One region of the Arthrobacter sp. LjRoot78 genome, then DNA from elsewhere that is predicted to be linked to it. Evidence: riboswitches for the same ligand, from Rfam matches in the RefSeq annotation. Region 1 holds a riboswitch; the other holds the start of a gene.
What was found. A riboswitch is a leader RNA that binds a small molecule or an ion and turns the genes downstream of it on or off. The one in region 1 is predicted to bind S-adenosylmethionine.
Positions count from the first base shown of each region.

Region 2: it holds a riboswitch for S-adenosylmethionine, as region 1 does, so the genes downstream of both, ACSQ1X_RS13535 (aminotransferase class V-fold PLP-dependent enzyme) here and ACSQ1X_RS19970 (DUF1737 domain-containing protein) in region 1, are expected to answer to the same signal.

Region 1 is NZ_CAXUTG020000001.1:4,288,959-4,296,525, forward strand. It holds gene ACSQ1X_RS19960 (aromatic amino acid ammonia-lyase) at 1-1,119, opposite strand, end outside; gene ACSQ1X_RS19965 (NtaA/DmoA family FMN-dependent monooxygenase) at 1,124-2,419, opposite strand; SAM riboswitch class IV at 2,652-2,766, shown strand; gene ACSQ1X_RS19970 (DUF1737 domain-containing protein) at 2,801-3,118, shown strand; gene ACSQ1X_RS19975 (rhodanese-like domain-containing protein) at 3,115-3,525, shown strand; gene ACSQ1X_RS19980 (O-succinylhomoserine sulfhydrylase) at 3,526-4,734, shown strand; gene ACSQ1X_RS19985 (hypothetical protein) at 4,780-5,022, shown strand; gene ACSQ1X_RS19990 (nuclear transport factor 2 family protein) at 5,139-5,531, opposite strand; gene ACSQ1X_RS19995 (hypothetical protein) at 5,613-5,936, opposite strand; gene ACSQ1X_RS20000 (glutamate--cysteine ligase 2) at 5,965-7,191, opposite strand; gene ACSQ1X_RS20005 (UDP-N-acetylglucosamine 1-carboxyvinyltransferase) at 7,249-7,567, opposite strand, start outside.
Region 2 is NZ_CAXUTG020000001.1:2,904,798-2,912,364, forward strand. It holds gene ACSQ1X_RS13515 (DoxX family protein) at 1-15, shown strand, start outside; gene aroA (3-phosphoshikimate 1-carboxyvinyltransferase) at 22-1,398, shown strand; gene rsgA (ribosome small subunit-dependent GTPase A) at 1,388-2,503, shown strand; gene hisN (histidinol-phosphatase) at 2,568-3,380, shown strand; SAM riboswitch class IV at 3,598-3,711, shown strand; gene ACSQ1X_RS13535 (aminotransferase class V-fold PLP-dependent enzyme) at 3,747-5,159, shown strand; gene ACSQ1X_RS13540 (class I SAM-dependent methyltransferase) at 5,250-6,023, shown strand; gene ACSQ1X_RS13545 (metal-dependent transcriptional regulator) at 6,055-6,768, shown strand; gene ACSQ1X_RS13550 (fluoride efflux transporter FluC) at 6,784-7,200, shown strand; gene ACSQ1X_RS13555 (fluoride efflux transporter FluC) at 7,197-7,565, shown strand.

The DNA of each region.
Region 1 (7,567 bases):
GCGCTGCGGCGGGTAAAGCTTGGCAATCCGGCGTTCGCTGCTGATCCCCAGATGGGCCAGTCCCAGGCGCAGCGCCTCGAATGCCAGGGCCAGCTGCATGGGCTGGAAGTTCCCGCCGGACACCATCCGCCCGGAGCCGACGTCGGTGAGCGGGTTGTCGCCCCGGCCGTTGAGCTCCACCTCCAGGGCGTCTTCCAGAGAAGTGACCTGCCACCGGACAGCACCGTGGGTCTGGGGCGCCGCCCGGAAGGACAGCGCGTCCTGCACGGAAACCTTCCGGGTGTGGTCCTCCAGCCAGCCTCCCTCCAGGAGCCCCAGCACGTGGGCCGCCGTGACCGCCTGACCGTGCACGGCTTTGGCAGCCTGCACCGCTGGCGAAAACGGGCTGAGGTTGCCCCCGCCGTCATGCCTTGCCGTCGCCTCAAGCGACAGCGCGAGCGCCGTGTCGGCAAGATCGGCGAGCCGCAGTATGCGGTGCAGCACCAGCGCGCCGACACCGATGGAATAGGAGTTGGAGCTGACCAGGGCCAGGGCCTCGCCGGGCGCCAGTTCCAGCGGAGCCAGCCCGGCGTCGGCCAGCGCCTGCCCGCCGGGCACCAGCTGCCCGTCCGCGCTGACAGCCTGGCCCTCCCCGATGGCGACGGCGGCCACTGCGGCCAGGTGGGTGAGGTCGGCGGAACCAACGGATCCTTCGCGGGGGACGGCGGGGACCACACCCCGGTTAAGCATGTCAGCGTAGAAGCGGGCTGTTTCCGGCCGGACTCCGGAGCCGCCGCGGCTGAAGCCCACCAGCCGCGCCAGGATCACGGCCCTGACCTCGTCGGCGCCCAGCAGGTCCCCCACGCCGCTGTTGTGGTACCGCACCACCTGAACCTGGTAGGCAAGGATCGACTTCTCTTCCACAGCGGTGTCCCGCCCGGAGCCCAGCAGCGTATTGAGTCCGTAGACGCGGTGGCCGGAGTCGATGGCCTGCTCCACCACCTCGCGCGAGCGCCCGATCATTTCCAGGGCGTCCGTGCTGAGGACGAACTTCACGGCCGGGTCAGCCGCGGCCTCGGCGATGTCCCTGGCACGCAGGTGCGCCGTACCGATCAGGAAGTTGCCGCTGCCGTTGCCCATCGGACTAGAAGTCCAGCAGGTTCCGGCGGAAGCCGCCGTCGCCGTAGCTTGTCCGGAGCAGCCCGCGGCGCCGCAGCACGGGCGCCAGGCGGTCCAGCACCCCGTGAACGGTGGCCGGGTCCACGAAGCCGGAGAACAGGAACCCGTCTCCGCCCACCGTGGCCCCTGTCTCCTCGAGGTAGTCCGCAATGTCCTCGGCGGTGCCGATGATGCTGTCCCCGGCGCCGCCGCTGCGCGCCTGCAGGAGCTGGCGCAGCGTGGAGCCGGGCGGACCGGCTTTGGTGAAGTGATCCAGGGTGCCCTGGTTGCTGTTCGTGGTGAGTTCGGGGAGCGGGGCGTCGAGGTCGAACTGTTTGAAGTCGATGACGGAGAGATACGAGATGGAGTTCAGCTGGCTGTCGATGTCGCGCTGCGTGAGCCGGCGCCGCTGCTCCCGGAGTTCGTCCGCTTCTGCCCGGGACCCAACCACGGTGGGTTTGAGGACGAACAGCACCTTGACGTCGTCGGGGTTCCTCCCTGCCGCTGCCGCCTCGGCCCGGATCGAGTCCCGGTAGGCCTTCATGCCGTCCGCACCCCTGGCCAGGGCGATGGCGACGTCCGTGTTGGCACCCGCGAACGCTTTGCCGCGCGGGGATGCCCCGGCCTGCACCAGCACCGGTTCCTCGGGTAGCGGCGCGGTGTTCAGCGGTCCGCGGACCTTGAAGAACTCGCCGTCGTGGTTGATGGGGTGGACCTTCGTGTGGTCCGCGAAGACGCCGGCGTCCGCGTCCTCCACAATGGCGTCCGGCTCCCAGCTGCGCCAGAGCTTGCGCACCACGTCCACAAATTCCTCTGCTTTCTCGTAGCGGAGGTCGTGCTCGATCTGCTGGTCCAGGCCGTAGTTCTGCGCGGCCAGGTCACTGCCGGAGGTCACCACGTTCCAGCCCACCTGGCCGTTGGAGAAATGCTGCAGCGTGGCCAGCAGCCGGGCCGCGGTGAACGGCGGGTAGAAGGAGGCGCTGACTGTGGGAACAATGCCCAGGTGTTCCGTGGCGGAGAGCAGGTACGGCACCAGTGCCAGCGGATCGTGCTTGGGCGCGAACGACGCCTGCGCCAGCGACACCTCGGCGCTGCCGCCGTAGGTGTCCGGCACCGTGAGGGAGTCTTCGATGATGAACAGGTCCAGCCCGGCCCGCTCGAATTCGCGCACGGCATGCTGGTACAGGGCGGGCTTTTTCCAGTCGTAGCCGATGCCGTAGCCTGGCGTGCCCCAGCCCTGGACGCCGAAGCCGTGACCCACAAACCAACCGAAGTGCAGCATGGGACTGACTGTATTCCCGTTCGATCCATTCACGGCTGCCTGATTTCATCCGGCGTTACAGCGGTTCATCTCCCGTCATTATCCTCCCGGCAGGGTCTTTTGTAACCGCAGTACGGGGTCACGCACGGGTCACTGGAAACACGGGGCCAGCACCGCTTTCAGCCCTCTCCCGTTACGGAAGATGACGACGACGGCGGTGCAGGCCGCCGTCGTAAGTGTTACGTTTTTGGGGAGTAATGAGAACCGGTGCCAAGCCCTGACTGGCCGGTCGGCAACCCTCCTTCCACGGCGGGGTGCCTCAGGTGAATACTCGGCATATCGACCCATTCGAGCTGCAAGCGTGAGAGAAGGAGATCCGTCGTGTCTGACGCACCCGCCCCACTGGCTCCGGCCACCGAACCGGCCGCCGCCGGCCAGGAACTACCGGCCCAGGACCTGCCCCAGGAAAAGCTGGCCTACCGGCTCATCACCGGCCCCGATGACCGCTCCTTCTGCGAGCGCATCTCCGCAGCGCTGGCCGATGGTTATGTTTTGCACGGGAGCCCGGCGGCCACGTTCAACGGCACCAGCGTGATCGTGGCGCAGGCCGTGGTCCTGCCCGCAGCCATCGCCAGCTCGGACGCCGCGGTGGCAACCGCCGTGGACGAACTTGAGTTTGACCTCGACTTCCCCGGCGAGGGTTTCGAGGGCCACGCATGAGCTACGCCGGAGACCTGAGCCCCCAGGACGCCTGGGCCAAGCTGGAACAGGGCGCAGTCCTGGTGGATGTCCGCACCGAAGGCGAGTGGGCCCACATCGGCATCCCGGACACGAAAGCCACCGAAAACGATCCCCTCTTCATCCAGTGGACCTTCCCCGGCGGCATCCCCAACCCGGATTTCATTCACCAGCTGAAGCAGCAGGCACCGGAGGACACCGGCGTTGAACTGGTGTTCCTCTGCCGTTCCGGCGTCCGCTCGGTCGCCGCGGCAATCGCCGCCACGCAGGCCGGCTTCACGGCCTACAACGTCCTCGAAGGCTTTGAAGGCGAACCGGACCGTTATGGCGAGCGCACCGTCAACGGCTGGAAGAACCGCGGACTACCCACCAACCTCGGAAAGAACTAAGTGACTTTCAATCCCGACGCCGCCGGCTGGAACCCCGACACCCAGGCTGTCCGCGGCGGCCTTGACCGCACCAACTTCCAGGAGACGGCCGAGCCGATCTTCCTCAACTCCGGCTTCGTGTATGAATCCGCGGCAGCCGCCGAACGCGCCTTCACGGGCGAAGACGAACGGTTCGTGTACTCCCGCTACGGCAACCCGTCGGTGGCGACGTTCCAGGAGCGGCTCCGGCTGCTCGAGGGCACGGAGGCGTCCTTTGCGACGGCGTCGGGCATGTCCGCCGTCTTCACTGCCCTCGGTGCGCTGCTGGCCGCGGGCGACCGCGTGGTGGCTGCCCGCTCGCTGTTCGGCTCCTGCTTTGTGATCCTGAATGAGATCCTGCCCCGCTGGGGCGTGGAAACGGTGTTCGTGGACGGCCCGGACCTGGAGCAATGGCGGGCCGCGTTGGCGGAGCCGACGACGGCGGTCTTCTTCGAGTCGCCGTCGAACCCGATGCAGGAGATCGTGGACATCGCCGCGGTCAGCGAACTGGCCCACTCGGCCGGGGCGACGGTCGTCGTCGACAACGTCTTTGCCACTCCCCTGCTGCAGCGCTGCGGCGAGCTCGGCGCGGACGTGATTGTGTACTCCGGCACCAAGCACATCGACGGCCAGGGACGGGTGCTCGGCGGCGCCATCCTGGGCACCAAGGAGTTCATCGACGGCCCGGTCAAGCAGCTCATGCGCCACACCGGGCCTGCACTGTCCGCATTCAACGCCTGGGTGCTGACCAAGGGCCTGGAGACCATGGCCCTGCGCGTCAAGCACTCCTCCGCCTCCGCGCTTCGCCTGGCCGGATGGCTGGAGGAGCAGCCGGCCGTCAGCTGGGTCAAATACCCGCTGCTGAGGTCGCACCCGCAGTACGAGCTGGCCGCCAAGCAGATGAAGGCCGGCGGCACCGTGCTCACGCTGGAGCTCTCACCGTCCGCCGGGCGTTCGGCGAAGGAGGCCGCCTTCGCGCTGCTGGATGCGCTGCGGATCATCGACATCTCCAACAACCTGGGCGATGCCAAGTCGCTCATCACCCACCCGGCCACCACGACGCACCGCGCCATGGGGCCGGAAGGCCGAGCGGCCATCGGGCTCAGCGACGGTGTGGTCCGGTTGTCGGTTGGACTCGAGGATGTCGACGACCTCATCCGCGACCTGGAGCAGGCACTCAAGCAGATCTGACCGGGTCTTCTGTGACGACCGTGTCTGCAGTGCCATGATGAAGGCGTGCCCTTCTTTGGTGACATTGCTTATGGTGATGCCGGGCTGTCCCGGAACCGCGCCCAAGCCCGTGCCCGTGCCCGGGCAGCCGCGGTGCTTCTGATGCTGGCAGCCGCGGCCACCGCAGTATCGGGCTGCGGTTCGGCCGGAGCCTCAGATCCGGCCAGTACGAGTGCGCCGGCGTCCCAAAGCACCTCCACGCCGTCGTCGCCGCCGTATCCGTCCTCGCCGCTTGCCACGTACGAGTGACCAAGCCGGACTCGTGCCGGGATAACAACGTCTGGCAGGTGGGGCAGACGGACTGAATCGCCAGCCGCGGCGCCGAAGGTGCAGAAGTACCGGGTCGGATTTCGGAGTAGCTCCGGCTAGCCCCAGAATGCGTCGCCTTTCGCAGTGTCCTGGAAGAACTCCCGCGCCTCGGTAATCTTGCCGTCAGCCACCCGGAATGCGATTGCGCCGTCCTGGTCCAGGGACCGGCCGCCGGTCTCTGCTCGGTTGTGCTGGACCGCAACGGTGTTGGTTTCCCCGCCGATGATCTCCTCAACGGTCACCTTCAGGTTGCCTCCGGAACGCGTTCCGAGCTCACCGAAATAGGCCAGGATGGCGTCGCGTCCCTCCTTCTTTCCGGACAGCACGCCGTCTCCGGCAACGTGCCAGACTGCGTGCTCCGCGAACATTTCGCCAAGGGTTGCCATATCGCCTGCACTGAATGCCTCGTATCCGCGCCGGACCAGTTCAACATTCTCCTGGGTTCCCATTTCGGGTACCTTCCCGTCTTCGTCGTCGGGTAATTCTCGGACGGTTCAAGGCTATTCCCGCGGAATTTGATTGTCGATGAGTTAGGTGTCGAGCTCCCAGTGCAGGCGGATCGCTTCGGCGATGGGACCGGCCGCCACATCCACCGTGAAGGCCACAGGTGCGGTTCCGGTCTCTTCAATGACGGTGTCGTGGTAGACCCGGCCGCAGGCAGGGCACAGCGTGTAAAGGTCCTCATCCCCGGGCCAGGCCGCGAGTCCCTCCGGCACGGGAGTGCCCTCGCCGAGGTGGACGGGCATGCCTTCGGAGTTGGCCTGGATCAGCCCCTCGTCGCTGACGGTGTTTCCGCAGACACAGGTGATGGTGGTGACATCATGGCCGGCGACTGTGGCGAATTCGGTTTCCATGGCGCGCTCCGGGGTAGTAGGAACCTGATCAGGACTGGCGGACGCGCAACAGCACCGGCGCCTTCTCGCGCGCGGTGATGGCTTCAGCCGGGCGCATGCTGACATCCACCGCGTGGGCCACCACGGCAGCCAGCCCGGCGGCTGCGTCCGAGCTGGCCGCCAGGCCCTCCTGCATGGCACGGCGCTGCTGTTCCGAGCCCGTGCCCCGGTCCAGGACCCTGCGCATGCCTTCGCGGGCCAATTCCAGCTCGCCCTGTTCGGCCAGGACGGGCGCCACGTAGTCCACCAGTGCCTCCACTACTTCAGCGGCCGGTGCCGGGCGGAACGTGCCGAAATCGAGCAGGTCTCCCCGAAGCCCGCAATTGCTGGCCTGCCACGCCGCCATCCTGAGGAGCACTGTGGGTACGGGGGCCGGGTCCACACCGGCCCGCCATTCCCTGCTGGCCGATTCCACCAGACCGCGCACAAGGACGGCGATCAGGGCCGCGTCCTCGGCATGCAGGCAGACGTCTGCCACCCGGACTTCCACGGTGGGGTGGTTCCGGGAGAGCCGCGCGTCGAAATAGATCATGCCTTCATCCAGCAGCACGCCGCTGTCGAGCAGCCGGGTGACCACGCGGCGGTACATGGAGTGGGTCCCGAAGATCTGGGACGGGCCCGACGTCGGCCAGCGGTTCCACGCCTGCGTGCGGTAGCTTTCGAAACCGGTCTCAACGCCGTTCCAGTACGGCGAGTTCGCGCTGAGCGCCGTGAGAACCGCCAGCTTGTCCCGGATCCGGTCGATGACGGCGACGCCTTCCTCAGCCGATTCGACGAAAGTGTGGACGTGGAAACCGCAGGTCAGCTGCTCATGGACGGTGAGGCCGAAGCGCTCCTGCATGGTGGCATAGCGGGGGTTCGGCGTGGTGTGCGTTGTGGAGGCAATGGGCGATGTTGCCAGCGCTGCCACGCGGGCATTGTGTTTCTTCGCGGCGCTGTCCGCCAGGGCACGCCCCTGGCGGATCTGCAGCAGCAGCTCCTCATAGTCCAGGCACGGGCGCGTCTGCGTCTCGATCTGCTCAAGTTTCAGCTCGGCAGTCAGCCCGGTGTCGCTGTCGTTACGGGCTGGATCGTGCGGGTCCGGAATCCGCGGTTTGTCCGGAGCGTCGTCGGCAGCGAGCTTCCGCCCTGTCAGGAGGGCGTCCGCCAGCGCCAGCGGCTCCCCGGTCACGGGGTCCACAATCAGCAGCTCTTCCTCAACCCCGAAAGTTCGCATGCATACATTGTGCCCCCGTGGCGGGCGGTTAGACAGGCGCCGTCACATAGCCGTCGTTTAGTCCTGGAAGTACTCGATCTTCGCGCCGATGGTGTTGAGGCGCTCGGCCAGGTCCTCGTACCCGCGCTCAATCACGTAGATGTTGCGCAGCTCCGAAACCCCGCGGGCGGCCAGCATGGCCAGCAGGATGCACGCGGCCGGGCGGAGGGCCGGCGGGCAGCCCACTTCGGCTGCGCGCCACCGCGTGGGTCCGTTCACGTAGATCCGGTGCGGATCCAGGAGCTGGACGCGGGCTCCCAGCTTGTTCAACTCGGTCAGGTAGATGGCGCGGTTCTCGTAGACCCAGTCGTGGATCATGGTCTGGCCTTCCGCGTTG
Region 2 (7,567 bases), 1.4 Mb from region 1:
GCCGTGAAAGCATAGGCACGAATGACAGGCACTGCCCCCGCCCCAGTACCGTCCGCGCCGGTTGCGGACGACACCTGGCCCGCGCCGTTCGCCGAAGCGCCGGTCGACGCCACAGTCACCGTCCCCGGTTCGAAGTCCCTCACCAACAGGTACCTGGTCCTTGCTGCCCTGGCCGACGGGCCGTCCCGCCTCCGTGCACCCCTGCACTCCCGCGATTCGGCCCTAATGATCCAGGCACTCCGCCAATTGGGGGCCGGAATCCGGGAAGTCCCGGGGGACGGCTCATTCGGGCCCGACCTTGAAATCACTCCCCTCGCCCCGGATGCGACGGCGGCGGATGCCGCCATCGACTGCGGGCTCGCGGGTACTGTGATGCGCTTCGTTCCCCCTGTGGCTGCCCTCCGCAGCGGCGCCACAGTCTTCGACGGCGACCCGCACGCCCGCAAGCGGCCGATGGGCACCATCATCGAGGCGCTGGCAGCCCTCGGCGTCGATGTCCGGGCCGCCGACGGAACCCGGCCGTCCTCGCTTCCCTTCGCGGTGGCCGGCACTGGCGAAGTGCGCGGCGGACACCTGGTGATTGATGCAAGCGCCTCATCGCAGTTTGTGTCGGCGCTGCTCCTTGTGGGAGCGCGTTTCACCGAGGGCCTGCACCTTGAGCACGTGGGCAAGCCGGTCCCAAGCCTCGACCACATCAATATGACCGTGGCCGTACTGCGCGAAGTCGGCGTGTCGGTCGACGATTCCGTCCCCAACCACTGGGTGGTGGCGCCGGGCTCGATCCGGGCCTTCGACCGCCGCATTGAACAGGATCTGTCCAACGCGGGCCCCTTCCTCGCAGCGGCGCTGGCAACCGGCGGTACCGTCCGCATCCCCAACTGGCCCGCGCCCACAACGCAGGTCGGTGACCTGTGGCGCAGCATCCTGGCTGCCATGGGCGCCACGGTCACGCTGACCGACGGGACACTCACCGTTACGGGCGGACCGGAAATCAAGGGCGCAGACTTCGCCGACACCAGCGAACTGGCACCGACCGTGGCAGCGTTGTGTGCGTTGGCAACAACCCCGTCGCGGCTGACCGGCATAGCGCACCTCCGCGGCCACGAGACCGACAGGCTTGCCGCACTCGTCACGGAAATCAACCGCCTGGGCGGGGACGCTGAGGAAACCGCCGACGGCCTGATAATCCGGCCTGCAAAGCTCCACGGCGGAACAGTTCACAGCTACGCCGACCACCGGATGGCCACCGCCGGGGCCATCCTCGGCCTCGCCGTTCCCGGCGTCGAGGTTGAAGACATCGGCACCACGTCCAAGACAATGCCCGACTTCCCGCAGCTGTGGGAAGCTATGCTGGCACCACAGCCGGGCCGGCAGACGGAACAGGCCAGTGGGGCGTAGCACCGGTACATGGGACGAGTCCGATATCCGGGTCCGTCCCAACAAGAAAGGTACGCGTCCACGGACCAAGGACCGGCCCAGCCATGACGACGCCGTGACCGGCCGGATCATCACGGTGGACCGCGGGCGCTACACGGCGGTGGTGGGCGAAGACAGCGGCAACGAGCGCATCGTGGTCGCCGCGCGGGCACGCGAGCTGCGTCGTTCGCCGGTAGTGGCCGGGGACTTCGTGTCCCTGGTGGGTGATGTTTCCGGAGAGCCCGACACCCTTGCCCGGCTCGTGAAGATCCAGGACCGGCGCACCCTTTTGCGGCGCAGCGCCGACGACACGGATCCGATTGAGCGGGCGGTCGTGGCGAATGCGGACCAGCTCGTGGTGGTGGTCGCCGCCGCCAATCCGGAACCCCGCACAGGATTTATCGACCGCGCCCTGGTGGCGGCATACGACGCCGGCATCGAGCCGCTGCTGCTGGTCACCAAGGCGGATGTCAAGGATCCCACCGAGCTCCTGTCCAACTACCGGCACCTTGATTTCCCGGTCATCATCAGCCGGACCGCCGACGCCGCCGCCTCCGGCATCGATGCCCGCTCGGACGACGGGCTGTCCGCGCGCCTCGACAGCGACGCCGTCTCGCAGCTCCGTTCACACCTCGACGGCAAGGTCACCGTCATGCTTGGGCATTCGGGCGTGGGGAAGTCCACCATGGTCAATGCCCTGACCGGCGCTGAGCGGGCCACCGGAGGAGTCAACGCCGTCACCGGGCGGGGACGGCACACGTCGTCGTCGGCACTTGCCCTGCGGATCAGTGACGCGCCCGCCGGAAGCTGGATTATTGACACCCCGGGTATCCGGTCATTCGGCCTTGCCCACGTCGATCCGGACCGGATCCTGCGTTCGTTCCCCGACCTCGAACCCGGCACGGATGCCTGCGAACGCGGCTGCAAGCATGATGCATCCGCCGTCAACTGCGGCGTGGACGCCTGGGTGGCCGAAGGACACGCAGGGCCGTCCGGCGCGGCGCGTCTTGCGTCCCTGCGGCGGTTGCTCGGCACCGATCCCCGGATGGAAGCTCAGGAAGCGAAGGAACTCGGCATCGTTTCGTAGCAGGCGGAGGGGCCAGGGACCTGACATCCCGCCCGGCCGGCCACAGAGACGGTAGTTTGGAACCATGACCCAACCCGCTTCGAGCTACAACGACGACCTGCGCCTCGCCCATGTACTGGCTGACTCTGTCGACTCCCAGACCATGAGCCGCTTCAAGGCGCTGGACCTTCAGATTGAAACCAAACCGGACCTGACCCCGGTCACGGATGCTGACAAATCAGCTGAAGAGTCCATCCGCGGCCAGCTGTCCCGTTCCCGCCCGCGGGATGCCGTCCTCGGCGAAGAATTCGGCAGCTCCGGGCACGGTTCCCGCCGCTGGATCATCGATCCGATCGACGGCACCAAGAACTTCGTGCGCGGCGTGCCGGTGTGGGCCACCCTGATCGCCCTCGTGGATGAGGGCGAGCCGGTGGTCGGCCTGGTCAGCGCACCGGCGCTGGGAAAGCGCTGGTGGGCCGCTAAAGGGGCTGGCGCCTACATGGGACGGTCGCTTGCGGCAGCCACCCGGCTGAAGGTTTCGAACGTGTCCAAGCTCTCGGACGCCTCCCTCTCCTACTCGAGCCTTAGCGGCTGGAAGGAACGCGGCAACCTGGATGAATTCCTGGGCCTCACGGAGGACGTCTGGCGGACCCGGGCCTACGGCGACTTCTGGTCTTATTGCATGGTGGCCGAAGGGTCCGTGGACATCGCCTGCGAGCCGGAACTGAACCTCTACGACATGGCCGCCCTGGTGCCCATTGTCACCGAAGCCGGAGGCCGCTTCACTTCGCTGGAGGGAGTGGACGGCCCCTTCGGCGGGAATGCCCTCGCCACCAACTCGATCCTCCATTCGGAGGTCCTCAAGCGCCTGAACCCGGACCTCGACGACCTCCTCTGACGCGCAGCGCACCCCCCGGTCGCTAGGCGCGAGGGCGGCAGATCAACGCAGCGCCGAATGAACGCAGTGCCGAATAAACGACGGCGGACGCCCCTCCCAAGGGTGCGTCCGCCGTCCTTTGTTCGGCCGCAACGCCATTCTTCTGCCTCGCGTAACAAAGTGCTTAATAATTGCCGCAACTTTCCCGCGGCGCTGTCAATGTCCTAATCTCGAAACAGGTCACGAGTGCCAGCGCTAAACCCCGGTTTGCTGGCCGGCAACCCTCCATTCGCGGTGGGGTGCCCCGGGTGACGACCAGGCCGGTCCGGAACGGACCCGGCAAGCGCGGATCCCCGGAGTGAGGGGTCCCTTTACAGTGAGGTCCCCATGACTACTGCCACGTTCCCCGCAAACTCCGGAACCGCCCCCGCCCCAGCCCGTCTGGATGAACGGTTCAGCGTCGCCCGGCGCCCCCTCTCGGCCGTCACCGGCGCGGAGATCCAGGCTCCGCTGATCCAGGGCGGCCACGTCCGCTACGCGAACCTGGACTACGGCGCGTCGGCACCGGCACTGTCCGTCGTCTCGGCCTACCTCAACGAAATCCTGCCGTACTACGCCAGCGTGCACCGAGGCGCGGGCTACGCTTCGCAGATCAGCACGTCCGTGTACGAAAACGCGCGGAATATCGTCCGCGGCTTCGTGGGCGGCAGGCCGGACGATTCCGTCATTTTCACCAGGAACACCACCGACTCCCTGAACCTGCTGGCGGGCTGCCTGCCGGTGGCGGACGGCCGCCACACCGGTGAAGTGCTCTACCTGGACATCGAGCACCACGCCAACCTGCTCCCCTGGCAGGGCGTGCCGCACCGCAGCGTGGTTGCCGCGTCCACCCTGAAGGCAACCCTGGAGAGCCTGCGCACTGAACTCCGGCAGGGTGACATCAGCCTGCTGGCCGTCACCGGCGCCTCCAATGTCACCGGCGAAATCCTTCCGATCCGTGAACTGGCCGCTTTGGCGCACGAACACGGCGCAAGGATTGTGGTGGACGCGGCGCAACTGGCCCCGCACCGCCGCATCGACATCGCAGCGGACGACGTCGACTACCTCGCCTTCTCGGGTCACAAGCTGTATGCACCCTTCGGCTCCGGCGTCCTCGTGGGCCGGCCGGACTGGCTCGACGCCGGGACCCCCCACCTGGCAGGCGGCGGAGCGGTCCGCGAGGCCCGGCTGGATTCCGTCAGCTGGGCCACGGGACCGGCACGGCATGAGGGCGGCTCGCCCAACGTGCTCGGCGCCGCCACCCTTGCCCGCGCCACGCAGGTCATCGGCGCTCTGGACCAGGAGCTGTGGCACGCCCACGAGACCGCCATCCGGTCCTTCCTCGTGGAGGGGCTGCAGAGGATCGACGGCGTCACGGTGCACCAGATCTTCAGCGACACCAATGACACGATCGGGGTGGTCAACTTCTCCGTCGCCGGCTACGACGCGGGCCTTGTTGCGGCCTACCTCTCCGCCGAACACGGCGTGGGCCTGCGGGACGGCCGCTTCTGCGCCCACCCGCTGCTCAAGCGGCTGGGACTGCCCTCGGGCTCGCTCCGCGCAAGCTTCGGCGTCGGATCCCGGCTGGAGGACGCCCAGCGCCTGCTCGCTGGCATTGAGGAACTCCGCCGCACGGGCCTGGGCTGGGACTACGTTGTGGACGCGGGCCGCTGGGTGCCGGCCAACGACACCCGCAGCTACCCGGAATGGGCGCCCAATACCCCCGGCACCGCCGGCGCGGCGCCCTGCACCGACGACTGAGCGTTGGGCCTGAGGCCCGAGGACTGGGGACACGGTCTGTGCGGTAAATTCGAGGGGTAAGAATTCCAGCCTGCCCGAAGGAGATTGCACGTGGCACGGGGAGGCCCCAAACTGCACCACCAGCGCCGGCACGAGCTCGGCCAAAGCTTCCAGGACGGCGGTGAACACTACGACCGGGTCCGCCCAAGCTACCCTGGCGACTCTGCGGACTGGCTGATCGAAAGCGTCGGCGGGATCGCCGGAGTGTCCGACGCCGCTGACATTGGGGCGGGGACGGGCAAGTACACCGCATTGCTGGTGCAACGCGGGCTGGCAGTCTCCGCGGTGGATCCTTCACCGGACATGCTCGCCCAACTGCGCCTCGTCCTGCCGGGAGTTCCAGCGACGGAGGGCACAGCGGAGGCAACCGGACTCCCGGACGCGGCGTTCGACGTCGTCGTTGTTGCCCAGGCCTGGCACTGGTGCGATCCCCTCCTGGCAAGCACCGAACTGTCCCGCATCCTCCGCCCTGCCGGCGTGCTGGGACTGGTGTGGAATCAGCTGGATACGTCCGTCCCGTGGGTCCACCGCTTGTCCCGGATCATGCATGCAGGGGACGTGCACAAGCCGGACTTCCGTCCCGCAATCGGGCCGGAGTTTGCCGGGCTTGAGAGCCACCTGACACGCTGGGAAGACTCAGTGACCACCGGAGACATCGTCGAACTGGCAAAGTCCCGCAGCTATTACCTCGCGGCCGGCGAAAGTACGCGCGCAAAGGTCCGCCACAACCTGGACTGGTACCTCCACGAGCACCTGGGCCATTCCCCGGCGGACACCATCGGACTTCCCTACCTCACCCAGACCTGGCGGGCGTTCAAAGCATGAGTGCCGCAGCCAAAGCGGTAGGCTTGGACTCGTGAAGACCAGCGCGCCCTCCTCCTCCATCGAGGACTACGTCAAGGTCATCTACTCCTTTACGGAGTGGCAGGACAAGCCCATCACGTCCTCGCAGCTGGCCCAGCGGCTTGGCGTCGCAAACTCCTCGGTCTCGGAGATGGTCCGCAAACTCAAGGACCAGGGCCTGGTTGACCACAAGCCGTACAGCGCCATCACGCTCACGGCGGACGGAATCCGCCTCGCGCTCTCGATGGTCCGGCGTCACCGCCTGATTGAGACCTACCTCGTCCAGGAACTCGGCTACAGCTGGGATGAAGTCCACGACGAAGCCGAACTCCTGGAACACGCAGTGTCGGATACCTTCATCGAGCGGATGGCCCGCAAGCTCGGCGATCCCCTGCGCGACCCGCACGGTGACCCCATCCCGGCAGCGGACGGCACGGTCCATATGCCGCACGCCCATCGGATGAGCGAACTCGACGACGGCCACACAGGCCGGATCACCCGGATCAGCGACGACAACCCCGAACTCCTGCGCTATCTTTCCGCGCAGGAGATCGATCTCGATGCCGACATCGAAGTGCTTGGCCGGAAACCCTTCGGCGGCGCACTGGTGGTCCGGATCGGCGCTGCCGGAGCCGGCCGCGAATTCGACCTCGCCGATGAGGTGTCGTCAGCGCTGTGGGTATACAGCGATTCACGCCACGCCGGATGCCGGCTGGCGGACGCCTGAATGCGTGCCGCCTGAATGAAGGCCCTCAGAAGCGCCGGCTGGCGTGCCTGGACGGCAGTCGCCCTCGGGGCTCTCGTGGGGACGGAACTCCGCTACGGTCTGGGCGTCCTCCTGCCCGAACCCCCTGGCGCGATCCCGTGGACCACCTTGGCCATCAACGTTTGCGGAAGCTTTGTCCTTGCCGCGCTCACCACGGTGTGGATGGCACGCCCCAGGACAGCGTTCTGGCTGCGGGCGGGGATTGGGCCCGGGCTGCTGGGCTCGTTCACAACTTTCTCCGCCGTGGTCTTTTCCGTTAACCAGGAGGCCCGTTCCGGGCAGCACGTGACCTGGCTGATCTATCTCGGCCTCTCGCTGGTTCTGGGTCTCGGTGCGGCCGCCGCGGGCTGGAAAGCAGGCAAGGCCCTGAGCGACCGGACAGGTGGATCATGACAGCGCTGCTGGTAGGAATTTTCGGCGTTGCAGGAGGCCTGCTCAGGTTCTCCGTCGACACGTACTTCGCGCACCGCGCTGGCGACCGCCGGCACTGGCCCTGGGCTACCCTGGTGGTCAATGTCATCGGGTCGCTGATCATCGGCCTTTCCCTGGGCGTTACCGGCAGGCTGGGGCTCGGCGGGGAATGGCATGCGGCGATCGCCACCGGGCTGGCCGGCGGGCTGACAACCTTCAGTTCCTGGACCACTGCCACCATCCGGCTGGTCAGTGAGGTGCGGTACGTTGCAGCTGCCCTGAACGTCACGGTCAACCTCGTGGCCGGGCTCAGCGCCGCCGCCGCGGGAATTGCCATCTCTGGCTGAGG